Regions from separate parts of the Mesorhizobium sp. M8A.F.Ca.ET.202.01.1.1 genome, predicted to be linked through region 2. Evidence: predicted binding sites of a transcription regulator. Region 2 holds the regulator's gene; each other region holds the start of a gene.

Region 1 (9,764 bases), on a different contig from region 2:
GGTTTCCAAAAGCCGATCCGCAAGCTCGCCCGCGCCAGGCTTGCGAAGCTCAAATATCTGGTGAACGTGCCGGCGTAGGCGCCGGGCGCGGGCCTAGCTCTTGAGCAGCGCCGCCAGCCGTGGAATGCCCTCGGTCACGGCGCGGCGATTGGCCAGCGTGAAGGACAGCCGCAGCGTGTTGCGCCCGGTGCCGTCGGCGTAAAAGGCATTGCCGGGCACGAAGGCGACCCGCGCCTCCTTCACCGACCGTGCCAGGAGTTCGGTGGCGTCGGCGCCTTCCGGCAGCGTCACCCAGACGAACATGCCGCCTTCCGGGCGGCTCCAGGTCACGCCCTCCGGCATGTTGGCTTCCAGCGCGCCGAGCAGCCCGTCGCGGCGCTCGCGATAGGCGCCGATCAGCTTGTCCACCTGGCCGTCGAACACGGATTCGGCGACGCGGTGCATGACCATCTGGTTGACCGACGGGCTGTGCAGGTCGGAGGCCTGCTTCATCAGCACCAGCTTCTCGATCACGTGGCGCGGCGCGCAGACCCAGCCGACGCGCATGCCCGGCGACAGGATCTTCGAGAACGAGCCGCAATAGAGCGTGCGTGCCTTGTCGATGCCGCCGGAGCGCGCGCAGTCCAGTGCCAGGATCGGCGGCACGCCTTCGCCGTCATAACGCAGCGCCCGGTAGGCGGCGTCCTCGATGACGGCGATGTCGAGCTCGCCGGCAAGGTCGAGCACGGCCTCGCGCTGCTTTCGGTCCAGCGTGTTGCCGGTCGGATTGGCGAAGTCGGGCACCAGATAGGCGAACTTCACACGCCCGCCATTGGCGGCGGCAGCGGCGCGATAGGCCGCCGGCGTCATGTTGCCGCCTTCGGGGCGCAGCCGGTCGTAGCGCGGCTCATAGGCGTTGAAGGCCTGCAGCGCACCGAGATAGGTCGGCCATGTCACCAGCGCCGTATCGCCCGGCGACAAGAACAGCTTGCCGAGATAATCCAGGGCCTGCTGCGAGCCGGAGGTGATGAAGATGTTGGCCTCGTCGCACGCGATGCCGAGCTTGCCCATCTGTCCGGCGAGCCACTTCCGCAGCGGCAGATAGCCTTCCGAGACCTGATACTGCAGCGCCGCCCCGGCTTCCGCCCCGCCCAGCACATCGGCATAGGCATCGCGGATGGCATCGGCCGGAAACAGCGAGGGATCCGGAATGCCGCCGGCGAAGGAGATGATGTCGGGCTGGTCGAGCAGTTTCAGCAGCTCGCGGATTTCCGACGCCTTCATGCGCGACGAGCGCGAAGCCAACAGGTTCAAAAGGGTCAAGACACGCCTCCCGGACGTATTTACAATAGGTCAACCTGACTGACCTATATCCGCTTTGTCAGCCGATTTGAATAGTGCCTGAAAGGCTTCCGCTATACGCCAGTCGCCGTCGGCGTCCGTGTCTAAAGGCTCTTCTTGTAACCAATATGGCTGGCGGTGAAGCCGAGCCCTTCATAGAAGCGGTGCGCATCCGCCCGGCCCTTGTCGGTCGTGAGTTGGACAAGGCCGCAGCCGCGCGCCCGGCATTGCTCGATCGCCCATTCGAACATCTTCTTGCCGATGCCCTCGGAGCGCCTGCCATCGGCGACACGAACCGCCTCGATCTGCCCCCGCCACGCGCCCTTGCGCGAGAGCCCGGCAAGGAAGGTAATCTGCAAGGTACCGATCACCGCCGCGCCGTCCACGGCCACCGCCAGCAGCTGGTTTGGATCGGCGTCGATGGCGTTGAAGGCATCGACATAGCCTTGCGCCAGCGGCAACGAGGCATCTTCGCGGCTCGCTCCCAGCGGATCATCGGCGAGCATGGCGACGATGGCCGGCAGGTCGGAGGCTTGCGCCTTGCGGAATTGGATGTTGGTCATGGCGGATGAGATACGGCTAGCCGTCACCGGCGGCAAGGTTCGGCTCCCCTTCCCCCTTCGTGGGGATGTTCCGGCTTGGCAACATGCTTCTCACGACAATGGGCTAGTGGCAGGCTGACATCAGATGTTAGGATGGTGAGGCACCTTCGAAGGTTAGCCTAAGCTATCCCATCTTCGTCATCCTAGGGCGAAGCAGGAGCGCAGCTCCGTCGCGGAGACCCTAGGATCCATGCCGGGACGCCTGCAACGACCAAAGCGGGGCAGGACACAACGCTACCACCCAGTGCCGCGGAACAACTCGAACCATTCCGGATTTGCTTTTTCGATCAGTTCGATCTTCCATTGTCGCGACCAGCGTTTTAGCGATTTCTCGCGCTGAATGGCATCGGTGATGTCGAAATATTCTTCATACCAGACCAGTCGCTGCACACCATATCGACTTGTGAAATACGAGCCTTTGCCGGACTTGTGCTCGGGCATGCGGCGACCGAGATCGTTCGTGACGCCGATATAGATGGTGCCACCCTTCTGGCTCGCGGTCATGTAGACATAGCCGGTCATAAGTTAAGGCTATCGGGTAACGCGTCGGGAGAACATCCTGGTTCCGCTGTGTTCCTCGGCGAACGTCACGGCATGGATCCTAGGGTCTGCGCTGCGTCGCTTCGCTCCTTGCTCCGCCCTAGGATGACGACGGTACGGATGCTCAGCCCAATTGTAGCTGCCACAGCCGCCGCACAGTATCACCAATCAATCCCCATCGGCAGGCTTGGCCTTGCCGCACTGCGCCAGCACCTTGCCGATGGCCGCGCTCGACCCCTTCAGGGGAAAGCTGATATCGCCATATTTCTCAGCGCTGACCGACACATCCCCCTTCGAGCGCAGCAGGTCGAGCAGCGGGTCGGCTTTCGCCAGATCGACCACGAAATAATTGTACATGGCCTCCAGCTGCAGCGTCTTGGTCACCGTCTTGCCATCGGCCTTGAAGTCGAACTCGCCGCTGATGCCCGGTTCCAGTTGCTGGCCGCTGTCGCCCAGATCGTAGCTCAGCACCGGATTGTCGAAACAGGCCAGCATCAGATGCGCGTCGCCTTTCGGCCCGCCGCAGACGGAGGCGGTCAGCACGCTGCCGCCCTCGTCTTCCTCCATCTTGGCGCTCCAGCCGCAGGACGCGGCAAGAACCGGCTGCACGCCGAGCAATGCCGCCAAGGCGCCAGCGGCAACGAAATATCTTCTCATGACTCCCCCTTCGGGCATTTGCAGCACCCGCCGGCAGCATATAGGAAAAGCCGCTGAATGGCATTGCCGTCCGGCAAGGGCCGCGCGCCTTGGAGAGAGCGGTGTCGAGAGCCTGTGTTCGCCTGTGTCTTCTGACCGCCGCCCTGGTGGCCTTGCCGCTCGCCGCGCGGGCCGAATGGAAGCCGGTTGAGAAGGTCGAGACTTATGCCATTTCAGGCCAGTCCGGACCGGAACTCTACCGGTCGATCGGGGAGAACGGGCCGAATGTCGGCGTCGGCCGCGCCATCGCCCACACCAATTTCAAGCTGACCTGGACCAGGGATTATCAGCCGCGTGCCGGAGCCTGCGTGCTGGTCTCGGCCAAGCCCAGGCTCATCATCACCTACACCTTGCCCAGCCCTTCCTCGCCGCTGCCTTCAGCCATCCAGAAGAACTGGGAGGTTTTCCTCGCCGGGGTCAGCGCCCACGAAAAGGTGCATGGCGCGACCATTGTCGACATGGTGCGCAAGATCGAGGCGGTCACAGTCGGCCTGACCGTCGCGGATGACCCCAAATGCAGCAAAATCCGGGCCGAGATGACCAGACGCCTGGCCGCGCTCTCGCAGGCGCAGCGCCAGGCAAGCCGCGATTTCGACCGCGTCGAACTCGGCCAGGGCGGCAATCTGCAGAAGCTCATTCTTGCCCTGGTGAATGGCGGCTGAGAACGGCCACCGCGCCACACGGCGCGGCGGCATGACCGCGGTCCGCTCTACCGGCTCAGCTCCAGCGCCGCGCTCAGATCCCCCATCGGCGGTTCGCCATTGGCGGCCAGCGCCTTGTCGCGGGCGACGATGCCGGTCAGCACCGGCAGGTCGTAGCGCGCGGTGATGAAGCGCAGGATCGACGTCGTGTCGTACTGGGTGTGGTCTACCGTGCCCATCCTCGCATAGGGCGAGACGATGAAGGCCGGGATGCGGTTGCCCGGGCCCCAGCGGTCGGCCTTGGGCGGCGCGACGTGATCCCAGAAGCCGCCATTCTCGTCATAGGTGACGACCACCAGCATGTGGCCCCATTGCGGGCTCTTCTCCAGATGCGCGACGACGTCGGCCAGATGCTGGTCGCCGCTGGCCACGTCGGCATAGCCGCCATGTTCATTGAGATTGCCTTGCGGCTTGTAGAAACTCACCGAGGGCAGCTTGCCGTCGTCGATCGCCTTGATGAACTCGGCGCCATCCAGGCCACCGTCCCGCAGATGCTCGGCCCGCGCGGCGGTGCCGGGTGCGTAAGCGGCGAAATAGTTGAAGGGCTGGTGGTGGAACTGGAAGTTCGGCACCGGCGTCGCGTTCTTGCCGTCCAGCGTTGCCTGCCAGGCGCCGGCGTACCAGGCCCAGTCGACGCCCTTCAGCGACAGGAGATCGCCGATGGTGATGTCGTGCTGCGGCGGCAGCGTGGTCGGCGCGGCCGGGTCGGCCAGCGCCTTGTCGCCGCCCTCGGCCGGTTTGTTGGCGCTCGGCTGATAAGGCGGCTGCATGGTGTTGACGGCATGGAAATCGGGTGTGATGGCGCCGTCATTGACGAATTTCGGCACGCCGCCGAGCGCCGATGCCGGCGAATTGTCGGCGACCTTCAAGGACGTGCCGTCGGCATCGACCACGGCGATCTGGCCCTTGATCGGACTGGTGTCGGCGTGCGGGTAGACCGGCGTACAGGCGCAGGCGAGCTGGAAATGGTTGAGGAAGGAGCCGCCGAAGGCGCCCTGGAAGAAATTGTCGGCCAGCACGTATTTCTTCGCCACCTGCCACATCGGCAGGCTCGAGCCGTCATAGTGGCCCATGACGAGGCCGCCGGAATCGGCCCAGGCGACGAATTTGTCGTTCTTCCCGCCGTCGATCTGCATCTGCTCCTGGTAGAAGCGGTGCCACAAGTCGTGGGTGATGACGTTGGTGTCCTCATGGAAGCCCTTGGGATCGTCAATGGCGAAGGCGGCGTTGGCGAGATGCGCGGTCTCGGCCTCCGTCACCACGGGCGTGACGCCCTTGCCGGTCAGCCCGCCCCAGGCCGGCGGCAATTCGGTCAGCGGCTTGCCGTCGCGGTCGAGCTGGCGCGGCTGGTCGGCCGAGACATTGGCCAGGCCATTGGCGCCGGGGAAGCCGCCATAGAGATTATCGAAGCTGCGGTTTTCGGCATAGATGACGACGACGGTGTCGATCTTGTCGAAGCCGGGAGGGGCGGCATGGGCGGCCGCCAGGGGAAGCAGGGCCGAACCGGCCAGACCGAAGGAAGTGAAGAGCTTGAGCCTCGTCATGGGAAGACCTCGTGGCTTGACTGTGGCTAGAGGGGTGCGGGAACGATAGGGCAGCTAACGTGGCTGCCTTGTCACCTTTGTGACAGCCGCCGCCACGGCGAACACGGTTTCGTGAGCACTGGAGCCGGTCATCAATCCGTTGCACTGCGTTCTTATTGCCAGGCCAAAGCGGACCATGCCCCATGACCAGAAGACGATGGAAAATTCGGGCGATCGCCATTGCCGCGATCTCGACCTTTGGCCTTGCCGCGCCCGCGAATTCGGCGGGGCCGGATGGCTTCCATCCCGGCCCACTGTCGCGCGCCGAAGCCTTCGCGCGCGCCAAGGCGCTGACCGCCTTGGGGCAAAAAATGTTCTTCGACCCCTCGCTCTCGGCCTCGGGCAAGCAGGCCTGCTCGTCCTGTCATGATCCTAGCCATGCTTTCGGGCCGGCCTCGGCCACGCCGGTCGAAATGGGCGGGCCAAACCTCGACCAGCCCGGCGTGCGCGCCGTGCCATCGCTGCGTTATCTCCAGGCCGCGCCCGCCTTCACCGAGCATTTCCATGATTCCGAGGACGAGGGCGACGAAAGCGTCGACAACGGTCCGACCGGCGGCCTGACCTGGGACGGCCGCGCCGACCACGGCAAGGACCAGGCGAAAATCCCCCTGCTCTCGCCCTTCGAGATGGCCAACAAGGGTGCCGGGGCGGTCACCGCCGCCTTGCGCAAGTCGGCCTATGCCGGCGAGTTCAAGACGGTGTTCGGGCAGGATGTCTTCAACCATCCCAACGATGCCTTCGACGCCGCCGCCGAGGCGCTCGGCACGTTCGAGCAGAGCGCGGCCGATTTCTATCCCTATTCCAGCCGCTACGACGCCTTCCTCGCCGGCAAGGCGACGTTGTCGACGCAGGAGCTGCATGGTCGCGCTCTGTTCGAGGACGAGAAAAAAGGCAATTGCGCCAGTTGCCATCTCAGCGAACCCGCCAATGACGGCGAGCCGCCGCAATTCACCGATTTCGGCCTGATCGCCATCGCCGTGCCTCGCAATCCCGCCATTCCGGCCAATGCCGACCCGGCCTATGCCGATCTCGGCCTGTGCGGCCCGCTGCGCACAGATTTTCACGGCCGCACCGACTATTGCGGTCTGTTCAAGACGCCGACGCTGCGCAACGTCGCGCTGCGCAGGAGCTTCTTCCACAATGGCGAGTTACACACCTTGCGCGACGCGGTCGCCTTCTACGCCAGCCGCGATACCGATCCCGGCCGCTGGTATCCCAAGAATGCCGACGGCACGGTGAGGAAATATGACGACCTGCCAAAGGCTTACTGGCCGAACTTGAATCAGGACCCCTTCGGCGGCAGGAGACCTGGCGGCAAGCCGGCGCTGACGGATGCCGAGATAGACGACATTGTCGCGTTCCTGCAGACGCTGACGGATGCAGACCAAGTGGCAGCGAAATAACCTGAGACGCCGCGGGACAGCGCCCCCCTCTGTCCTGCCGGACATCTCCCCCACGAGGGGGGAGATCAGCTTTGATTGCGGCTCTCGCCCATTGTTTCAACGTTCCAAAAAGGCGCGGGGCGCCAACACTGCAATCTCCCCCCTTGTAGGGGAGATGTCCGGCAGGACAGAGGGGCGCGCGAAGGAACACGACGCCCCTTAATATGTCACAGCGCCCGGATAACGCCCCCATCCACGCGGATACTCTGCCCCGTAATATAGCCCGCCCCTTCCGACGCCAGGAAAGCGATGGTCGCGGCGATCTCCTCCGATGTGCCGTAGCGTTGCATCGGCACGTTGTCGCGGCGCTCTTCGGTTGCTGGCAGGCTGTCGATCCAGCCGGGCAGCACATTGTTCATGCGCACATTGTCCGATGCATAGGTGTTGGAAAAAATCTTGGTGTAGGCGGCAAGGCCGGCGCGGAACACGGCCGAGGTCGGGAACATCGCGTTCGGCTCGGCCACCCAGGCGGTCGAGATGTTGATGATGGCGCCGCCCTTCTGCTTGACCATGTGCGGCGCCACGATGCGCACCGGCCGGATGACGTTCATCAGATAGACGTCCATGCCGGTGTGCCACTGCTCGTCGCTGATCTCGAGGATCGGCGCGCGCGGCCCGTGGCCGCCGCTGTTAACCAGCACGTCGATGCGCCCAAAGCGCTCCAGCGTCAGGTCGGCGAGCCGCTGCAGGTCGTCATTCGACTGGTTTGAGCCGGTGACGCCGAGCCCTCCCAGGTCCTTGGCCAGCGCCTCGCCCTTGCCCGACGAGGACAGTATGGCGACCTTGAACCCGTCCGCCGCCAGCCGCTTGGCCGCCGCCGCCCCCATGCCGCTGCCGCCGGCAACGATGACGGCTGTCTTTTCTGAGCTCATGGATTTTCCTTTTTGGGTTGGCGGGAGTCGCGGTTTCAGCGGTCCTATAGCCGGTTTCGCCAGGCAGTTCGAACCAGAAAGACTGAATCGATCTGCAAAAAACTTGGGCGGGTGGCGCTGCCCTCATTTGCCCTGCCGGGCATTTCTCCCCGTATAGTGACGGGGGGAAAGAAGCCGGTCGCAACGCCGGCGCCCTTACTTGCGACGTTGGGGATTGGCGAAATCATCCGCCACAGCCCCCCTCTCCCCGTCACTTTACGGGGAGAGGATGCCGGCAGGCAGGTGAGGGGCAGCGCCGACATCAGCCGATTGCAACCGACGCGGCCAATCGCCCCCTACCCCTCCACCGTCTCCAGCACGGAAAGCAGCGTCCCTTCCATGTCGGGCTCGTCGCCGGAGCAGACGCACAGTATCTCTGCGTCGCCCTCGCCCACCGACAGGTAGGCGTGGCCCATGGTGGAATCGATGTAGACGCTCTCGCCCACTTTCAGCCGCACCGGCGCGTACTGGTCGGTGTGCAGTTCGATCTCGCCCTTGAGCACGATCAGGAATTCCTCCCCAGCATGCCTGGTCAGCGGGCCGAATTCCTGCGGCGTGCGGGCGCGCGCATAGGCGTGGATGGGCACCATGCGCTTGCGCACCAGATCGGTGGCCAGATACCGGTAGTCGTAGTTGCGGGTCAGCTGGCGCAGCGTGTTGGACTGCGAGGTCACCGAGCGGCGGGTGCGTGCCGCGGGCTGCTTGCGGTCGCCGCTGAGCAGCTCCGTCACATGGATGCCGAGCCCCTCGCAGATCTGCAGCAGCTTGTCGTAGCTCAGCGACATCTGGTCGTTCTCGACCTTGGACAGCGTCGACACCGCGACGCCGGTGAGAGTGCTGACCTCCTGCAAGGTCCACCCATGTCTCTTTCTCAGGGCACGCAGACAATCACCGAGGTTCGGTTGCTCCGACATTGTCAGCTCCATGGCGCGGCAGCCGGGCCGCTTGTCCGCCCTAGGTAGTCGAACTCCCGACCGCCATCAACAACACCAACAATTTTCTTATACGCTAAATATTGACTGGATACGAAATTATTTTTACGACTGGAGGATGCGGTCGAACTCCCCCGGAAAGATCATCGTCATCGGTGGCGGCATTGCCGGCCTCTCGCTTGCCGCCGAGATGGCGGACTGGGCCGAAGTCACCGTCATCGAGCGCGAACCGCATCTCGGCTACCATGCCAGCGGCCGCTCCGCCGCCCTGTTCAGCGAGACCTATGGCAACCGCCTGGTGCGCGCGCTGACGCTGGCCAGCCGGCAGGCAATAGCCGACGGCGGCTTCGCCGCCCATCGGCGCGGCGCATTGCATGTCGGCTGGACGGGTGACGACGCTGCCATCGACCGGCTGGCCGGCGAATTGCAGGCGCTGGTGCCCAGCGTGCGCCGCCTGTCGGCGGCCGAGCTTCACGCGCTGGTCCCGGTCATAGCCAGGGAAGCCACCTGCGGCGGCGTTTACGAGCCGGACGCGGTGGATGTCGACACGGGCAAGATGCTGGCGGCAAGCGCCTCGGCGCTGAAAGCCGGCGGCGGCATCATCCGCACCGGCGAGGAAGTCCGCGCCATCTCGCCCGACGGCCGCGGCCTGCGGGTGGAAACGAGCGCCGGGGTCTACTCGGCAGACATCGTCGTCAACGCCGCCGGCGCCTGGGTCGATGTCGTCGCCGGCCTGGCCGGTCTTTCCGGCCTCGGCTTCCAGCCGAAACGGCGCACCGCCTTCCTGTTCGATGCGCCCGCCGGGGCGGACATATCCAACTGGCCGCTGGTGGTCGACCTGCACGAACAGTTCTATTTCAAGCCGGATGCCGGCAGGCTGATCGGTTCGCTTGCCGACGAAACCGATTCAGAGCCTTGCGACGCCTGGCCGGAAGACATCGACGTCGCCATCGCGGTCGACCGCATCGAGCAGGCAACGTCGATGCGCATCGGCCGTCCGTCGACGCCATGGGCGGGCCTGCGCACCTTCGCGCCCG
Region 2 (9,764 bases):
GCGCATCGACGCCCGTACGGGAGCCTGACCGATGTCCACAGCCGCATCGCTTCACCAAAGCCGCAAGCGCAGGAATGGCGTGATGATGACGCTGTGCGTCGTCGCCGCCGGCATTGGCCTCGCCTGGCTGGCGCTTATCCTCGGCGCGCTGCTCTACAAGGGCCTGTCCGGCGTCTCGCTGGCCGTGTTCACCGAAATGACGCCTCCGCCCGGCGACGCCGGCGGCCTGCTCAATGCCATCTACGGCAGCGTGGTGATGACGATCATCGCCGTGATCGTCGGCACGCCGATCGGCGTGCTCGCCGGTACCTACATGGCCGAATACGGCCGCTTCTCCAAGCTCACCACCATCGTGCGCTTCATCAACGATATCCTGTTGTCGGCGCCATCGATCATCATCGGCCTGTTCGTCTACGAGCTGATGGTGCGGCCGATGGGACATTTCTCCGCCATTGCCGGCGCCGTTGCGCTGGCCATCCTGGTCATTCCGGTCGTGGTGCGCACCACCGAGGACATGCTCAACCTGGTGCCGAACGCGCTGCGTGAAGCCGGCACCGCGATCGGCGCGCCGCGCTGGGTGGTCATCAAATCTGTCGCTTACCGCGCCGCGCTCTCCGGCATCGTCACCGGCATATTGCTCGCCATCGCCCGCATCTCCGGCGAGACGGCGCCGCTGCTCTTCACCGCGCTCAACAACCAGTTCTGGTCGAGCAATCTCAACGCGCCGATGGCCAGCCTGCCTGTCACCATCTTCCAGTTCGCTCTCAGCCCCTATGAGGAATGGCAGCAACTGGCATGGACCGGCGCACTCATAATCACCCTGACGGTTCTCGGCCTGAGCATTTTCGCCCGCAGCCTTACCGGACGCAGAGAGGACAGATGAAACCGATGTTGTCCACCGAGTTGAACACGCCCGAAGTGGCCGTGGATAAGGCCAAGATCGAGGTCAAGAACCTCAACTTCTACTACGGCCAGTCGAAGGCGTTGAAGGATATCAGCCTGTCGCTGCCCGAGCGCAGCGTCACCGCCTTCATCGGCCCGTCGGGCTGCGGGAAGTCGACGCTGCTGCGCGTCTTCAACCGCATCTACGAGCTCTACCCGAAGCAGAGCGCCGACGGCCAGGTGCTGCTCGACGGCCAGAACATCCTCGACCGCTCGCAGGATCTCAATCTCCTGCGCACCAAGATCGGCATGGTGTTCCAGAAGCCGACGCCGTTCCCGATGTCGATCTACGAGAACATCGCTTTCGGCGTCCGTCTCTACGAGAAGATCAGCAAGTCCGAGATGGACGGCCGTGTCGAACAGGCGCTGAAGCGCGCGGCATTGTGGACCGAGGTCAAGGACAAGCTCAACGCCAGCGGCCTCAGCCTGTCGGGCGGCCAGCAGCAGCGTCTTTGCATCGCCCGCACCGTGGCGGTGAAGCCGGAAGTCATCCTGCTCGACGAACCAGCGTCGGCGCTCGATCCGCTGTCGACCGCCAAGATCGAGGAACTGATCGACGAGCTGCAGGCCGACTACACGATCGTCATCGTCACCCACAACATGCAGCAGGCGGCGCGCGTGTCGCGCCAGACGGCGTTCATGTATCTGGGCGAACTGGTCGAATTCGACAAGACCGAGAAGATCTTCACGTCGCCTCGCGAGAAGCGCACGCAGGACTACATCACCGGCCGCTTCGGCTGATATCACGCATACGAGGACCAGGATCATGGCCGAACACACAGTCGCAGCCTTCGATGAGGATCTCGGACAGATCAGCAGGCTGATCAGCGACATGGGCGATCTCGCCGGCACGATGGTCGGCGGCGCCACCAAGGCTCTGCTGAATTCCGACAACGCGCTGGCACAGCGCGTCGTCTCCGACGACGCCATCATGGATGCGCGCCAGCGCGAACTCGACGACCGCGCCATCACCCTGATCGCCAAGCGCCAGCCGATGGCCGACGATCTGCGTCATGTCGTCGGCTCGATCCGCATGGCGGGCGACCTCGAGCGCATCGGCGACCTTGCCAAGAACATCGCCAAGCGCGTCGGTTCCGTCGGCCTCACCGCCACGCCGCGCGACCTGTCGCACTCGATCGATTCCATGGCGCAGCTGGTGCTGATCCAGGTGCAGGGCGTGGTCGAGGAATATGCGGCCGGCGATGCCGCCGCCCTCGCCAAGCTCAGGAATGACGACGAACGCATCGACGTCAAATACACCTCGGTGTTCCGCGAACTGCTGACCTACATGATGGAGGATCCGCGCAACATCACGGCTTGCACGCATCTCTTGTTCTGCGCCAAGAATCTCGAGCGCATCGGCGACCATGTGACCAACATCGCCGAGAATGCGTATTATGTGCTGACCGGAACGCAACTGCCCGCCAATCGTCCTAAGCAGGACGAGACGGCGATGTCGGCGCCGGCGGCTTGACGATAGGATGATCTGCCAATGATCGCGCCACGCATCATGGTGGTGGAGGACGAGGAGCCGCTCGGCGTGCTCCTCCGCTACAATCTGGAATCGGAAGGCTATCAGGTCGAGGTGGTGACGCGCGGCGACGAAGCCGAGATCCGCCTCCAGGAGAATGTGCCCGACCTCCTGGTGCTCGACTGGATGGTGCCGGCGGTTTCCGGCATCGAACTCTGTCGGCGCCTGCGAATGCGGCCCGAGACCGAGAGGTTGCCGATCATCATGCTGACGGCGCGCGGTGAGGAGAGCGACCGCGTGCGTGGCCTTTCGACCGGCGCCGACGACTATCTGGTCAAGCCGTTCTCGACGCCGGAATTCATGGCCCGGGTCAAGGCGCTGCTGCGTCGCGCCAAGCCGGAAGTGCTGTCCAGCGTGCTCAAGGTCGGCGACATCGTGCTCGACCGTGAATCGCACCGGGTCTATCGCAAGAAGAGCGAAATCCGGCTCGGACCGACCGAGTTCCGGCTGCTCGAATTCATGATGCGCCATCCCGGCCGGGTGTTCTCGCGCAGCCAGTTGCTCGACAATGTCTGGGGCGAGACGATCTATATCGACGAGCGCACGGTGGACGTACATGTCGGCCGGCTGCGCAAAGCGGTCAACAATGGCCGCATGCCCGACGTCATCCGCACCATCCGCGGAGCGGGCTACGCGATCAGGGAAGACTAGGTCGAGGGCGGCTACGCCCCTGACTTCGTCATCCGCGAGCGAAGCGACGCGGCGCAGACCCGAGGATCCATGCCGGGACCTCGACGCGTCGCCGCAGTGCAGAATTCTGCGCCGTTGCACTCTACGATCGAGGTCACGGCATGGATCCCAGGGTCTCCGCGACGCCGCTTCGCGGCTGCTCCGCCCAGGGATCACGACCTTGAGGGCGCTCGGCCAACCTCCAGCATTGGTGGTGATTCATTCACCGGAGCGTTCGCTCAGGCCACGCTCTTCCCAGCACTGCCTCTCGCCTGCACTCCCGGCGCGAAAATCTCCTGGTCGACGAAGGTCAAGGCGCGCATGGCGCAGCCTTCGCGGATGAGCGGCAGTTCGTTCGGCTCGGTGTCGAAGGAAATCGATTCCGAATGCTGGCCGCCGGCGGTCTGGGCGATGGCCTCGCGCAAGGCCGGCTCGATCAGATCGAAGGCGGCGGCACTGACACCGACCATGGCGACCGGCGCCGGGTCGATCAGCGCGAACAGGCTGCCCAGCCCATAGCCCAGCGCCTCGCCCGCCTTGCGATAGGCTTCGCGCTCCGGTCCGTCTTTCTCCCTTGCCGTCGCGGCGAGTGTCCGCATCTGCGCGTCGCTGACATCGGCGACCGGTTCGGCGTCCTCGCCAAGCTGCCTGGCATTACGCCAGATGGCATAGTTGCCGGCATAGGCCTCGACGCAGCCGCGCCGCCCGCAACGGCAGAGCGCGCCGCCCGGGCGATGGATCATGTGGCCGAATTCGCCGCCCGATGAATGGGTGCCGGTGAACAGTTCGCCCTTGAGCACCAGGCCCATGCCGATGCCGTGCGAGAGCAGGATGGCGATGAAGTCGTCGCGGTAGCGTTGAGGGTCGCGCCAGCGCAACGCCACCGCCATCATGTTGCAGTCGTTCTCCATGGTGGCGGGGATGCCGAATTCGGCTTCGAGTATGTCGGCGAAGGCAATGTCCGTCTGCGGCGTGATCGGCGACCACAGCATGGCACGCGCCTTGGTGTCGGTGATGCCCTGGATCGCCAGCGCGATGCGGGCAACACTGCGGATATCGAGATCGGGGTCCTCGATGCGGCGGCGCACTATTGCCGTGCATTCGCCGATCAGCGCCTCGCGCGACATGGTCAGCGTGTCCAGCCGGCGCTGCTCCTCGGCGACCACCTGGCCGGCATAATCGATGACGGCGACGGATAGGAAATTCAGCGACAGCACCACGGTCATCACAGCCGCGGCCTCGGGGTTGAGGCCGAGGCCAACCTGCGGCCGGCCGCGTTTGAGCGAGCCGGCCTCGTTCGGCTTGCCTTCGGTCAGGATACCTTCGCCGATCAGGTCGGCGGATATCGCCGATATGGTCGAGTGGCTGAGGCCAGTGGTGGCGGCGATCTCGGTGCGCGAGGGCTGACCATCCCGGCGCACGGCTGCAATCACCATTGCGCGGTTGCGCCGGCGCAGATCGTCGTGGCGGATTCCCACCGACATGCTTTCCCTCCCGGCTGCCGCGGTTCTTGATCCCCCTCGAATACCTCCGGCAACAGGGTCAAACACTGGCAGAAGCGGCCGGTGCTGTCATTTATTTATTGCGAGGCTCGAAAAAAAATTTCTGGCACCTCAAAATCCATCAGAATCGATGTTGACAGTGTTCTGGCGATGGACCAGTGTTTTTTCGAGGCTCGAAAAAATAGAGCCTTTGTGCCGGCCTTCGGGCCAGTTTGGTCGCGCCATACGCGGCGCAGGGAGGATATCATGAAGAGATTCACAGCCGCCATCCTGGCGGGTGTCGCCATGTCGCTGACACTGGTGTCGGTCGCGCAGGCGAAGGACAAGGTCATCGGCGTTTCCTGGTCCAACTTCCAGGAAGAGCGCTGGAAGACCGACGAGGCCGCCATGAAGAAGGCGATCGAGGCCGCGGGCGACAAGTACATTTCCGCCGATGCGCAGTCCAATCCCGGCAAGCAGCTGACCGATGTCGAGAGCCTGATTTCGCAGGGCGCCAATTCGCTGATCATCCTGGCGCAGGATGCCTCGGCCATCGGTCCGGCGGTGCAGAAAGCGCTCGACGAGGGCATTCCGGTCGTCGGCTATGACCGCCTGATCGAAAACAAGGACGTCTTCTACCTGACCTTCGACAACAAGGAAGTCGGCCGCATGCAGGCCCGCGAAGTGTTCAAGGTGAAGCCTGAAGGCAACTACGTCTTCATCAAGGGCTCGGGTGCCGACCCGAATGCCGACTTCCTGTTCTCGGGCTCGATGGAAGTGCTGAAGGAAGCCATCGACTCGGGCAAGATCAAGAATGTCGGCGAGGCCTATACGGACGGCTGGCTGCCCGCCAACGCCCAGAAGAACATGGAGCAGTTCCTCACCGCCAATGACAACAAGGTCGACGCGGTGGTCGCGGCCAATGACGGCACCGCCGGCGGCGTCGTCGCGGCGCTGACGGCGCAGGGGCTCGCCGGCACCGTGCCGGTCTCTGGCCAGGACGGCGACCACGCCGCGCTCAACCGCATCGCGCTCGGCACCCAGACCGTGTCGGTGTGGAAGGACGCGCGTGAACTCGGCAAGAACGCCGCCGAGATCGCCTCGCAGCTCGCCGACGGCAAGAAGATGACCGACATCGCCGGCGTGAAGGACTTCACGACGCCTGGCGGCAACACCGTCAAGTCGCTGTTCCTGACCCCGGTCGCCATCACCAAGGATAATCTCAACCTCGTCATCGACGCCGGCTGGATCAAGAAGGACGAAGTCTGCGCGGGCGTCGCCGCCGGCAGCGTTGCGGCCTGCAACTGAGTTTGACCGCTTGAAGAAATGAAGGCGCCGCGGCCCAAAGCCGCGGCGTTTTCTCAAAAAGATTTGTGTTTCCGCATCACGCGGATAGCTTCTAGGCTGGCTTCGGCATCCGCGTAGACGGCCAGCCGGTTGGAGGAAATCATGACCGATACGACGTCCAACCCGCAGGCCGACACCGCGCGCGCCTCGGAACTCGGCGCGGTCGCCCGGTTCCTGAAGGCGACCGAGATCGACACCCGCATGCTCGGCATGATCGGCGCCCTGCTGCTGATCTGGGTCGCGCTGCATGTGATTTCGAGCCTGCGTCTCGGCGTCAATCCGCTCGATTTCGACAGCCGCACGTTTCTCACGCCGCGCAATCTGTGGAACCTGTCGGTGCAGACGTCCGCGGTCGCCATCATGGCTTGTGGCATGGTGCTGGTCATCGTCATGCGCAACATCGATCTGTCCGTCGGTTCCGCCGAGGGCCTGATCGGCATGGTCATGGGTTTTGCGCAGGTGCATTTCCTGGTTCGGTTCGTGGGGCTTGAACTCGGCAACCCATGGATCTGGGTCCTGGCTCTGGTCATCGGCCTGGCGCTCGGCCTTTTGATCGGCGCCTTCCAGGGCTTCGTCATTGCCTATCTCGAAGTGCCGGCCTTCATCGTCACGCTGGGCGGCCTGCTGGTCTGGCGCGGCGCCGCCTGGTGGGTCACGTCAGGCCAGACGGTGGCACCGCTCGACGCCACCTTCCAGCTGATGGGTGGCGGCCCGGCCGGATCGATCGGCGCCACCTGGAGCTGGGTCGTGGGCATCGTCGCCTGCCTGGCCGTCGTGTTCGCGCTGTTCAACGGGCGCGTGCAGCGCAAGCGCTTCCGCTTCCCGCTGCGGCCGGTCTGGGCCGAGACGCTGCTCGGCGCCGTCACCTGCGCCGTCATCATGGGCGCGGTCTGGCTGGCCAACTCCTATCCATGGCCGATCGGCATCGTGAACCGCTACGCGGCCGCCAACAACATCACCGTACCCGAGGGCGGCCTGTTCATCGCCCACGGCATCGCGATACCGGTGCTGATGGCGGTCGCCGTCGGCCTGGTCATGACCTTCATCACCAACCGAACCCGTTTCGGCCGTTATGTCTTTGCCATAGGCGGCAATCCGGAAGCGGCCAATCTCGCCGGCATCAACACGCGCTGGATCACCATGAAGGTGTTCATGATCATGGGCGTGCTGGCCACGATCGCAGCCGCCATTTCGTCGGCCCGGCAGAACTCCTCCACCAATGTGCTTGGCACATTGGACGAGCTGCTCGTCATTGCCGCGGCCGTCATCGGCGGCACGTCGCTTGCCGGCGGCTCGGGAACGATCATCGGCGCCATGCTCGGCGCATTGCTGATGCAGTCGCTGCAGTCGGGCATGGTGCTGCTCGGCGTCGACTCGCCGCTGCAGAGCATCGTCGTCGGCGCCGTGCTGGTCATCGCGGTGTGGCTCGATACCGTCTATCGCAAGCGGGTTTAGGGATACGATCATGGCTGACAAAACCGCTCCCGCTACTGCCCCCGCAACCGCCCCCATGGGCACGCCGCTGGTCGACATGCGCAACATCTCGATCGCCTTCGGCGGCATCCGTGCCGTCGACGACGCGTCGATCGACCTTTTCCCGGGCGAGGTCGTAGCGCTGCTCGGCCACAACGGCGCCGGCAAGTCGACGCTGATCAAGATCCTGTCCGGTGCCTACAAGCGCGATGCCGGCCAGATCTTCGTCAATGGCGAGGAGGCAGCGATCTCCAACCCGCGCGACGCCAAGAAATACGGCATCGAGACGATCTACCAGACGCTGGCGCTGGCCGACAATGTCGATGCCGCCGCCAATCTGTTCCTCGGCCGCGAGCTGATGACCGCCTGGGGCACGCTCGACGACGTCGCCATGGAGGCCGAGGCGCGCAAGGTGATGGGGCGGCTCAATCCCCGCTTCCAGCGCTTCAAGGAGCCGGTGATCAAACTGTCAGGCGGACAGCGGCAGTCGGTGGCGATCGCACGCGCCATCCTGTTCAACGCCCGCATCCTGATCATGGACGAGCCGACGGCGGCACTCGGCCCCCAGGAAACGGCACAGGTCGGCGAACTGGTCAGGCAGCTCAAGTCCGACGGCATCGGCATTTTCCTGATCAGCCACGACATCCACGACGTGTTCGAGCTCGCCGACCGGGTTTGCGTGATGAAGAACGGCCAGGTGGTCGGCACGGCACGCACCACGGACGTCACCCAGGACGAAGTGCTGGGCATGATCATCCTGGGCAAATGTCCTCCAGGTGCCATACCGGGGCCGGGGGCGCTGAGGATCGCCGCCTGAGGCCGGCCGCAGGCCGGCCAGGCCGCTCGGGCACGCCCCGTTGCCGTTCACGTGATATGCCAGTGATCACGATGGCTTGGCCTGACCATTGTGTTGGCCCGGCGAGTTGCCCATAAAGGTCCTGTTTTGCTCATGGACCGCATCATCCGTTGAAGAAGCTTTTTCCAATCGTCGCGTTCATAGCCGTTGCATTGATCAGCATGACCATGGCGGGGTTCGCTTATTTCGCGACGCAGGAGGCCGCCCGCATTAAGTTCGAAGGGGCGGCCGATGACGCCCTCAACCGGATCGAGAGCCGCATCGACCTGCATCTGTCGCTGTTGCGCTCGACACAGGCCCTGTTCGATGCGCGCAACGGCGATATTTCCCAGAGCGAGTTCAAGGCCTTCTTCAAGGCGCTGGATATCGACAGCAATTTTGCCGGCCTGCGCGGCATCGGCTTCCTGCGGCTGGTCAAGACGGGCGACGAAGCCGCAGTGGAGCGCGACATCCTCCACGATTTCGGCGCCAGCCATCCGGTCTATCCGGATACGACGCAGCCCTGGCGCACGCCGATAGCCCTTTTCGAGCCGCTGGATCCGTCCAACCAGGCCAGCATCGGCTATGACATGTTCAGCGAGCCGGTGCGGCGCGTGGCGATCGAAAAGGCGATGGCCGACGACCAGCAGCATGCAAGCGGGCTGGTGCAGCTCGGCCAGGGCACGGGCGTCGCGCAGACCTTCACCGGGTTCCTGGTCTTCGTGCGGCTCAATGTGGAAACGGCGCCGGAGGTCATCAACGCATCGCGATCCTCGACCGCCGGCTTTCTCTATGCCGCCTTCCGGGCCCGGGACCTGTTCCAGATCGCGCTGAGCCGTGCGCCGCTGCTGCCGGTCAACACAGAGATTTACGACGGAGCGGTGAACGGCGACAATCTGTTGTTCCGCTCGGAGACGCCACCGGTTTCATCCCTGGGAGACCGGCTGCTGGTCACCCGCAAGATGACCGTGGCGGGGCGCCCTTGGACCGTTTTGTTCAGGCCGACCAGCGCCTTCACGCAACCCTCGTCGCGCGCCATCCCCGTCATGCTGGGACTGTTCGGCCTGCTCCTGGCCGGTGCCATCGCGCTGGTGGCGCGCTACCAGGAGCGGGCCTATGACGCCGTATCGGCCTTGCATGAGACAACGGAAAAGAGCCTGCTCGAAAAGGACCTGATGCTGCAGGAGATGAAGCATCGCATCAAGAACTCGATCACCAGGGTGCTGGCGATCGCGCGGCAGACGGCGTCGCGGGCCACCGACGTCAATGAGTTCTCCGCTTCCTTCTCGGCCAGGCTGCAGGCGATGGCCGCCTCGCAGGATATGCTGACGCGCTCGCGCTGGCAGAAAGCCGACCTTGCCGATCTGCTGCGAATCGAGCTCGGCCAGGTGTTCGGCAAGGAACTGCCGGAGGGTCTCCTGTCAGGCCCGGAGGTGCTGCTCGACGAAACCACGACGCAGGCGCTTGGCCTGACCTTTCACGAACT
Region 3 (9,764 bases), on a different contig from region 2:
CGATCGTCGGAAACGTTGGCGGTCTTCGCCGCCGGACGCGAATTGATCATTGTCTTTGCCTCTCGTTTGTCGCCCTGGTGATTTTTTGTTTTTCACCTTGATCGCGACACTATCGAATACTCATAAAATTCGACTTAAACGCTAGGGCTAACAAGAGCTTACCGGTAAGAGGTTTCGGAAGAGGCTTAACGAACGGTCACCCGAGCAAGGATGATTAACCTAAAGATTTAGGCAATGATCGCGGGGCTGGATTCAGGCGATCGCCAAGTCGTCAACGCGCGCAAGGGCTTAGTGCCGTGCCGGCCGCTTTTGCAGGTAGATGACGACGCGAAAGACGATGTAGAGCAGCGCCACGCAGGCATGCGAGACGAGGATCAGGAGACGATGACCGAAAAGCTCGGGAAAGCCGGCATACATGACCGTCTCGGTGACCGCGCATATGAACCAGATCACCGGCCCCCAGGACGCCAGCATCCACAAGCCGGCCGCGGCAAAGGGAAAGAATACGGCGAGCAACACCGCCGCCACCTGCCAATGCACCGGCATAAGGTCGAAGCGCCACAGCGAGCCCGGGTAGAATCCGATCAGCTTGATCCAGTACAGGACGCCGAACATCAGACAGTAGCCCGCGATGACGCGCTGGAACCAGGCGAAGATCACCTCGACCGTCGAGGGCTGCAGGACGACGCGTCTCGATGTCACCTCGCTCACAGCCCAAGCTCCCAATCACCGAGCGGAGCGAAATAGGCTTCGACGTCCGCCTCGGCGACCGCATCGATCTTTGCCGGCCGCCATTGCGGCTTCGAGCCCTTGTCGATGATGGCGGCACGGATGCCTTCGTAGAAATCGTGGCCGGCCAGCATGCGGTTCAGGATGCGGAACTCCATCCTCATGCAGTCGTCCATCGACAGTGTCTGCCCGGCGCTGATCTGCCGCCAGGCGACGCGAAGGCTGGTCGGCGAGCGCATGCGGATCGTCGCCAGAGTTTTGGCTGCGAACTCGTCCCTGCCGGCGCGATCCAGGCTGTCGATGAGATCCGGCAGCGACGGCTGGGCGAAATGACGGGCGATCGCCTCCAGGATCGGCCTGTCCGTCTCCCGCTTGGCTGGGACAAAGAAACCGCGCAGCACCGATTCCGGATCGCCCGTCAGCGCCAGCCGGTCGAGGAAGCTTGCCTGGTCTTCGGTCTTGATGGTGTGGGTGGCCAGCCCCGACCACAGGGCATCGCCATAGCGGATGCGGTTGCCTGTCAGCGCCAGGTACATGCCGAAGGAACCGCCGAGATCGGGCAGCAGATGACTGGCGCCGACATCGGGGAAAAAGCCGATGCCGACCTCAGGCATCGCGAACTGCGCATTTTCGGTCATCACCCGATGCGAGCCGTGAAAGGAAATGCCGACTCCGCCGCCCATGACGATGCCGTCGATGAGGGCGACATAGGGTTTCTTGAAACGCGCGATATAGGCGTTGAGCCGATACTCGTCGGCGAAGAACTCGACCGGCGGCTTTCCGGCGCGGCCGGCTTCGTAGATGTGCAGGATGTCGCCCCCAGCCGAAAACGCCCTGCCCTCGGCCTTGACGGCGACGACGTCCACGCCGTCGTCGCGCTCCCAGGAACGCAGGGCCTTGTCCAGCGCCTTGACCATGCGATGGGTGACGGCATTGAGTGCCTGCGGCCGCGTCAGCGTGACGACGCCGGCCCTGCCCATCCTTTCGAAGCGAATTTCGTCGCCTCCACCAAAATCCATCGCCAGAGAATCCTTGTCCCCGCGCCTGCGGGACTGAAGTGCTAAAGGCGGCGCATGGGTGCGTCAATGGCAGCAGCCTGTCGGCCGCGGTCTTGGCGGCACGCGGTGGCCGATGTTAGACGTTGGCAGCCATTACGACAGGCTAAGAGCCGGATAGTGAGCCATATGCCGCAGTTTTTGCGCCTTGTCCTTGTACTGAGTTGCCTGTCTGCGTCGTGGGCAACCAATGTCCCCGCCAAGGCAACCGACCTCGGCGATCTTTACCAATCGCAGACCATCGTCACCGGCCAGGGTGAAGAAAACCGTCAGCTCGGCTTCAGGACTTGCCTCGACAAGGTCCTCGTCCGTGTTTCGGGCGATCAGCGGCTGCTTGCCAGATGCGAAATGGACGCGCTGCGCGACAAGGCCGGCAGCTTTGTCGACTCGTTCCGGTACCGCGACCGGCTGGAAGGCATTCCGATCCATGACGAGCAAGGCACGCATGACCGGCCGCATGACCTCACCTGCCTCTACAAGCCTGATGTGATCGACAAGGTGCTGGCGTCGCTCGGCGGCAAACCCTGGCTTGGCGAGCGGCCGACGCTCACCGTCTTTCTCACGACCGAACAGGGCGCTCGGCATTTCGCACTGACGGCCGAGGAAAAGCGTGGCGAGACGATGCGCGAATCCTTCGTCAATGCCACCGGTCCAACACTGATGCATGTCGTCTTTCCGAAGGCCGCGCAGCTTGGGGACCTGAGCGAAGAAGCGTTGCGCGCGGCCGACATGGCAAGGCTCGATCGGCTGGCCAAACAGGCCGGTGGCGCCAGAGCGCTCGCCGGCAGCATCGTATGGAGCGACAAGGAATTCGGCTGGATCGCCGATTGGCGGCTGGCCGATCACGGCAAGACCTATCGTTGGCAGGTGCGTGGGGTCAGCTTCGACGAGGCGTTCCGTGTCGCCATCGGAGGCGCGGCGCAGATCCTTTCGGGTAATGGGCAGCCCTGACCCAATAGGCGTGGTGGGACAGCGCTGTGGCAGCTTTGACCCCTGGCACAAACGTGTCGCATTGGTCAGCACCAGGGGCTCGTGGTAAAAGCCGTAGATCCGGAGTTTTGGCCATGAACAAATTCACCCCAGCAAAACCTGCCGGCGCGCGCAGCGTCGACGACGTCACCGGCAGCCGCCGCCTGCGCCGCATGCGCAAGGCCGACTGGTCGCGCAGGCTCGTGCAGGAGAACCGGCTTTCGGTCGACGACCTGATCTGGCCGATCTTCGTCGTCGAGGGCAGAAATGTCCGCGAACCGATCGCCGCCATGCCCGGCGTTTTCCGCCTTTCGGTCGACCTTGCCGTCAAGGAAGCCGAACGCGCTGCCAAGCTCGGCATTCCGGCACTAGCCACTTTCCCCAATGTCGATCTCGGCCTGCGCGACCAGACAGGCTCGCACATCCTCGACCCGGAAAACATCATCAACCGCGCCACCCGCGCGATAAAGGACGCGGTGCCCGAGATCGGCATCATCACCGATGCCGCGCTCGACCCGTTCACCAGCCATGGCCATGACGGCATCCTGCGCGACGGCATCATCGTCAATGACGAAACCGTGGAACAGGTCGCGGCGGCTGCCGTCATCCAGGCGGCGGCCGGTGCCGACATCATCGCGCCTTCGGACATGATGGACGGCCGTATCGGCGCCATCCGCGACGCGCTCGACGCCAACGGTTTTCAGGACGTGGCGATCATGTCCTACGCCACCAAATTCGCCTCGGCCTTCTACGGCCCCTATCGCGAGGCGGTCGGCACCGCCGGGCTGCTCAAGGGCGACAAGAAGACCTACTATATCGACCACGCGAATTCGGACGAGGCGGTGCGCGAGGCGGAACAGGACATCGCCGAGGGCGCCGACATGCTGATGGTCAAGCCCGGCCTGCCCTATCTCGACATCATCCGCCGGCTGAAGGACGAATTCCAGATGCCGACCTTCGCCTACCAGGTGTCGGGCGAATATTCGATGATCAAGGCGGCGGGTGCAAATGGCTGGATCGATGGCGAGAAGGCGATGCTGGAATCGCTGCTCGCCTTCAAGCGTGCCGGCTGCGATGGCATCCTGACCTATTTCGCGCCCGAAGTGGCTGTGATGCTGAAGGGCTAGCCCCGACTTCCCGGGCAATGCCTTTCAGTAGGTGTCACCACTCTTTCGATCGGTCGGCGGTTCCTTCGAATTCCCGCTGACAAAAACCGGCAGCTGCAGCTATGATAGTCGCACGGCCGGAGGCGGCCGGCAGCCCGCACCTCGGACAAAGAGGTATGGCGAACGCCTCCAGAGGATGCTCCCTGACCCGTTTCACCGTCGGGCGAAGGCGTCGGCAATGCGGGCACTGACGAAGGCTTCGCCGTGACCCGAGGAAACGGACATACTTGCCTATCGCGATGCCAAGACCATGGCGAAAGCCATGCGGGAGGCGCTTGCCGCCCGCGACCTGACGATCAGCCACAGTGACGCCCTGGAGATCGTCGCGCGCCAGTTTGGACTGGCGAGCTGGAATATTCTGTCGGCGAAGATCGAAGCGCGGCCTGCCGGCCAAGACAAGATCGTCTTCGAGCGAACCGCGCCGATCGTTCGCATCGTCGACGTCGCCAAGGCGCACGAATTCTACCTAGGCTTCCTCGGCTTCACCGTGGACTGGGAGCACCGCTATGGGGAAAGTTCCCCTATCTATACCCAAGTCTCGCGTGGCGACCTTGCACTGCACCTGTCCGAACATGCGGGCGACGCGACGCCTGGCGGCAACATGGTCGTTTATATGACAGGCATCCGCGACTTCCACAAAGAGCTTGCCGGCAAGGAGTACCGCTACATGAATCCCGGCCTGGAGCATGAAGACGGCCGGCTGACGGTGGAGGTCATCGACCCGTTCAGCAACCACATCCGCTTCATGGAACTGACGGGCGAATGAGCTGATATCGTGGCGGCCTGGGCGGCCGTCACTGGCCGTCCGGGCCGATCGCTAAAAACAGTCCCGACATCGCCTGGCGGCAAAGGTCCGGATACATACTTTCGATCCGAAAATACCGCTTGCAATTCGCAATCAGTTTGCTAAAAGAAAACCACTTGCAAATTACAACTGGTTATCGAGGAGGTCTTCATGTCAAAACTTCGTGTCAACGCGTTTACCCTCTCGCTCGACGGCTATGGCGCCGGTCCTGATCAGGATCTGCAAAATCCCCTCGGCATCGGCGGAGGATCCTTGCACAAGTGGTTTTTCGACACCCGCACCTTCCGCAAGATGGTGCTCGGACAAGATGGCGGCACCACCGATACCAACGAGGCGTTCGCGGCGCGCAGCTTCGAGAATGTCGGCGCCTGGATCCTGGGTCGCAACATGTTCGGGCCGATCCGCGGAGAATGGCCTGACGACAAGTGGAAGGGCTGGTGGGGCGACAACCCGCCCTACCATGTGCCGGTTTTCGTGCTGACGCACCACAGGCGGGGATCGATCACAATGGAAGGCGGCACCACCTTTCACTTCGTCACCGACGGCATCCATTCGGCGCTCGAGCAGGCGAGATCGGCGGCTGGCGGCAAGGACGTGCGGGTCGGCGGCGGCGTCGATACGATCCGCCAGTATCTCCAGGAGAGGCTGATCGACGAGATGCACCTGGCGATTTCGCCGGTGCTGCTTGGCCGGGGCGAGAACCTTTTTGCCGGCCTCGACATGCCCAAGCTTGGCTACGCGTGCACCGAACAGGTGGCGACGGCGCTGGCCACGCACGTGGTTATCAAGCGGGCTTAAGCTCGGCGCCGCCCCTCATCCGCCTGCCGGCACCTTCTCCCCGTGAACGGGGAGAAGGAAAGGTCACTCAATATTTCTCCGGCACGTAAAGCTCGCGCGGCAGGACCTGGCGTTCGTATTCCGGGTTGAAAACGCGCTCCGGCAGCGTGATCTCCTCGTGCGGCACCTCTTCATATGGCAGCTGCTTGAGCAGATGGTCGATGCAGTTCAGGCGTGCCCGCTTCTTGTCGTTGCCCTCGACGATGTACCAGGGCGCTTCGGGAATGTTGGTGCGGGCGAAGGTTTCTTCCTTGGCCTTGGTGTACTGCTCCCAGCGCACCCGCGACTGTAGGTCCATCGGCGACAGTTTCCACTGCTTCATCGGATCGTGGATGCGCATCAGGAAGCGCATCTGCTGTTCCTCATCGGTGATCGAGAACCAGTATTTGACCACGGTGACGCCGGAGCGCACCAGCATGCGCTCGAACTCCGGCACGTCGTGGAAAAACTCCTCGACCTGATCGGGGCTGGCGAAGCCCATCACCCGCTCGACGCCGGAGCGGTTATACCAGGAGCGGTCGAATAGCACGATCTCGCCGCCTGCGGGCAAATGCGGGACATAGCGCTGGAAATACCATTGCGACTTCTCGCGTTCGGTCGGCGCCGGAAGCGCCACGACGCGACAGATACGCGGATTGAGCCGCTGGGTGATACGCTTGATGACGCCACCCTTGCCGGCGGAATCGCGGCCCTCGAAAATCACCACCAGTTTCTTCTTGTGATAGGCGACCCAGGATTGCAGCTTGATCAATTCGGACTGAAGGGTGATCAGGTCGCGAAAATACTGCATGCGATCGATCGAAGGCGGATGCGAGTTCTTGTAGATCTTGGCGATCTCCATCGACAGCGCCGGTTCCGACAATTCGAGTTCATAATCTTCGTCGAGCGTGTCGGCGAGTTCGGCTTCAAGCCAGTCCTTGGCAGGGGAATTCTGTCTTAGCTCGGTCATATCAACTGCTCCGCTTGCAAGCCTGTCGGTTCCCTGGAGCGTCCCCAAATTGCTGCCAGCGGCCGGGAATGGAAACACCTGAGCCGACTTCAATATAGGCCGGCGGTGACGGTTTTATTGCAGCCCGGGCGCGATTTGCCGCCGGTGCAAATTTCGCGACGCATGATCGATCGGCGTCATCGCATGGCGACAAGCCGACCGAATTGTCCTACAAATCCCCGGTCGCGTTCCAGGCCTGCCCTTGGCGGCACGCCTCTTCAACAAAATCGCGAGGATCTGACATGGAATACCGCACCCTTGGCCGTTCCGGCCTGAAGGTTTCGACACTGACGCTTGGCACAATGACCTTCGGCGGCGCCGGGCCTTTCGCTGCGGTCGGCAACAGCGATCTCGCCGAAGCAAAGCGGATGATCGACATGTGCATCGACGCCGGCATCAACCTCATCGACACCGCGAATGTCTATTCGAACGGCCTGTCGGAGGAGATCATAGGCGAAGCGCTCGGCGGCAAGCGCAAGAACGACGTGCTGATCGCGTCCAAAGCCCGGATGCGGATCGGCAAGGGCCCGAACGACGAAGGCCTGTCGCGCCATCATCTGATCCGCGAATGCGAGAGAAGCCTGAAGCGATTGAAGACCGATGTCATCGACATCTATTTCGTCCACCAGTGGGACGGCCTCACCCCACTCGAGGAAACCGTTGCCGCGCTCGACACTTTGGTCAGCCAGGGCAAGGTGCGCTACATCGGCTGCTCCAACTATTCGGGCTGGCAGGTGATGAAGGCGCTTTCCATCAGCGACAGCCGCCACCAGCAACGCTTCATCACCCAGCAGATCCACTATACGCTGGAAGCGCGCGAGGCCGAGTACGAGCTGCTGCCGATCTCGGTCGACCAGGGGCTGGGCGTGCTGGTCTGGAGCCCGCTCGCCGGCGGCCTGCTGTCGGGTAAATACCGCCGCGACAGCCCGACCGCGCGCCAGCTTGCCGGCTGGTCCGAGCCGCCGATCCGCGACGAGGACCGGCTCTGGCGGATCGTCGATGTGCTGGTCGAGATCGGCAGGGATCGTGGTGTTTCGGCGGCACAGGTGGCGCTCGCCTGGCTGCTCGGCCGCCCTGCCGTCTCCTCGCTGGTGATCGGCGCCCGCAATGACGTCCAGCTGAAGGACAATCTCGCGGCCGCCGCCCTGGAGCTCGGCACCGAGGAACGCCAGCGTCTCGACGCCGTAAGCCGGCCGCCCCTGCTCTACCCCTACTGGCATCAGCAACTGACAGCGAAGGATCGCTTCGGCCCCGCCGATCTGGTTCTCGACCGCAGCGATATCTGATCAGCGTCAGGTCGAGAGCGAGAGCTAGCTCTCGATGAACCGCCAGAGTTCGGGATCGGGTTCGATCTGGCCGCCGAGCACGAAATATTTGTAGAGGACGAGCAGGGAGATCGCCTGCTCGTCCCGTTCATTGGAAAATTTGCGGCAGTAGGCATTGGCCGTGGCGATGATGCGCTCCGCCGCGGCCGGATGCCGTTCGAAATAATCTACCTTTTCACGGAGATCGGAGAAGTCCGGGTCGAGCGGCGCATAGTGGACTCCAGCCTCGAGCTGGCTCTCGCCAAACCATGTCTCGTAGGTCGGCGGCGGCATCAGACAGAGCGAGTTGGAGTTCATGATCCATTTGAGGTTGGTCGCCACGTCATTGCCCTCCAACGAGACGATGTAGCGATAGCGCAGGTGCTGGCTGATGCTGAGGAAGGGCTTGCTGTACGCAGCCGGTGCATTGCGCTTGTGCGAACCGACGTCGCAGAACGGCAAGTCGCGCGCGACATCCAGGAACCGTGTCCGGATCGGATTGTTGAGGTCGCCGCGCCAGACCACAGCCGGGCGTTTGTCGGTGAAGACGACGGCGTCGGTGGGCATGTGAAAATGGCGGAACTTATTGAACTTCATCACGACGGCGTTGCCGTTGTCGGCGCGGATCGGCCGGTCCTTGACGAGCGTCGGCAGCTCGGGCACGCCTTTTACGTCGCCGAACTTCAGGTCGATGAGCAGTGACGGATCGAAATAGCGGGCAAATTCCTTCAGGTCGTAATAGTACATGCTCGGTTCAAAAGGCAGCTGGTCGATACGCACGGCATCCGGGCTTGGCCTAAAAGCGTCCTGCAGCTTGTTGTAGTGATTCAGCCGTCGGCGCACGGCCACATCCGAGAGCCTGGCCTGTTCCAGGCGGCCCGCCAACCGTCGTCGGAAGATCGCCTGGGGTGCGATATCGCGGATCACGTTTCGCGCGTAGTAAAAGACCTTTGCGGTCGTTCGTTTTATGGTGGCCATCGTTCTTTTGATCAGAGATAAACGCGATTAAACAAATGACGGCCGGGACGGTTCCCTCGGCATGATCGCATGATTGGGCCACGCAATCCAGCGCTGCCCGAACACGTGGCAGCCGGCCGAGACGAGGTGCCCGGCAACTAGCCCGTTATGTAGCGCCACACCTCGGCATCAGGTTTGATCTGGCCCGAGAGCACGAAGTATTTGTAGAGCACCAGCAGAGAGATCGCCTGTTCGGTCCGCTCGTCGTCGAATGTCCGGCAATAGGCATTCGCGGCGGCGATGATGCGCTCCGCCTTGGCCGGATTCCGCTCGAAATAGGCCACATGGTCCGCAAGGTTCGAGAAATCCGCCTCGAGCGGCACATAGTGCACATTGGCTTCGAGCTGCCGCTCCGCGAACCATGTCTCATAAGTCGGCGGTGGCATCAGGCAAAGTGACTTCGAGTTCATGATCCATTTGAGGTTGGTCGCTACATCATTGCCTTCGAGCGAGACGATGTAGCGGTAGCGCTGGTGCTGGCTGATGCTGAGAAAAGGCTTGGCGTATTCGGCCGGCGCGTTCGGCTTGTGCGAGCCGGCATCGCAGAACGGCAGGCCGCGCACTGCCTTGAGGAATCTTGTCCTGATCGGGTTGTTGAGATCGCCGCGCCAGACCACGGTCGGCAGCTTGTCGGCGAACGCAATAGCGTCAGCCGGCATCTGGAAGTGACGAAACTTGTCGAGCTTCATGATGACGGCGTTCCGGTCGTCATCGCAGATTGGCCGATCCTTGACGATAGCGGGCACCCTAGGCACGTTCCTGACGTCGCCGAATTCGAGGTCGATGAACAAATCCGGATCGAAATAGCGGGCGAATTCCTTCAGGTCGTAATAGTACATGGTCGGCGTGAACGGCAGCTTGCTGATGCGCTTGGCATTGGCGCTTGGCGCGAAA

The links. Region 2 encodes PhoB, which activates phosphate uptake and scavenging genes when phosphate is short. Its sites were predicted from a motif close to TGTCATNNANCTGTCAT; they were not measured.
Region 1: the regulator PhoB is predicted to act here: its motif matches at 5,530-5,546, upstream of EN845_RS10705 (acid phosphatase).
Region 3: the regulator PhoB is predicted to act here: its motif matches at 6,616-6,632, upstream of ppk2 (polyphosphate kinase 2).

What each region holds. Positions count from the first base shown of each region.
Region 1 is NZ_SRUN01000004.1:28,706-38,469, forward strand. Features, by position in the region: gene EN845_RS10675 (hypothetical protein) at 1-78, shown strand, start outside; gene EN845_RS10680 (PLP-dependent aminotransferase family protein) at 94-1,263, opposite strand; gene EN845_RS10685 (GNAT family N-acetyltransferase) at 1,425-1,883, opposite strand; gene EN845_RS10690 (GIY-YIG nuclease family protein) at 2,157-2,444, opposite strand; gene EN845_RS10695 (hypothetical protein) at 2,631-3,119, opposite strand; gene EN845_RS10700 (DUF922 domain-containing protein) at 3,221-3,820, shown strand; gene EN845_RS10705 (acid phosphatase) at 3,868-5,403, opposite strand; gene EN845_RS10710 (cytochrome-c peroxidase) at 5,586-6,845, shown strand; gene EN845_RS10720 (SDR family oxidoreductase) at 7,052-7,756, opposite strand; gene EN845_RS10725 (XRE family transcriptional regulator) at 8,092-8,709, opposite strand; gene EN845_RS10730 (FAD-binding oxidoreductase) at 8,846-9,764, shown strand, end outside.
Region 2 is NZ_SRUN01000007.1:228,560-238,323, forward strand. Features, by position in the region: gene pstC (phosphate ABC transporter permease subunit PstC) at 1-28, shown strand, start outside; gene pstA (phosphate ABC transporter permease PstA) at 32-883, shown strand; gene pstB (phosphate ABC transporter ATP-binding protein PstB) at 880-1,683, shown strand; gene phoU (phosphate signaling complex protein PhoU) at 1,709-2,416, shown strand; gene phoB (phosphate regulon transcriptional regulator PhoB) at 2,435-3,124, shown strand; gene EN845_RS17555 (ROK family protein) at 3,382-4,626, opposite strand; gene xylF (D-xylose ABC transporter substrate-binding protein) at 4,891-5,931, shown strand; gene EN845_RS17565 (sugar ABC transporter permease) at 6,073-7,425, shown strand; gene EN845_RS17570 (ATP-binding cassette domain-containing protein) at 7,436-8,260, shown strand; gene EN845_RS17575 (CHASE domain-containing protein) at 8,410-9,764, shown strand, end outside.
Region 3 is NZ_SRUN01000001.1:434,913-444,676, forward strand. Features, by position in the region: gene EN845_RS02450 (winged helix DNA-binding protein) at 1-50, opposite strand, end outside; gene EN845_RS02455 (DUF6163 family protein) at 289-711, opposite strand; gene EN845_RS02460 (enoyl-CoA hydratase/isomerase family protein) at 708-1,748, opposite strand; gene EN845_RS02465 (DUF2066 domain-containing protein) at 1,914-2,735, shown strand; gene hemB (porphobilinogen synthase) at 2,849-3,880, shown strand; gene EN845_RS02475 (glyoxalase superfamily protein) at 4,143-4,685, shown strand; gene EN845_RS02480 (dihydrofolate reductase family protein) at 4,875-5,522, shown strand; gene ppk2 (polyphosphate kinase 2) at 5,590-6,510, opposite strand; gene EN845_RS02490 (aldo/keto reductase) at 6,792-7,835, shown strand; gene EN845_RS02495 (glycosyl transferase family 90) at 7,860-8,831, opposite strand; gene EN845_RS02500 (glycosyl transferase family 90) at 8,969-9,764, opposite strand, start outside.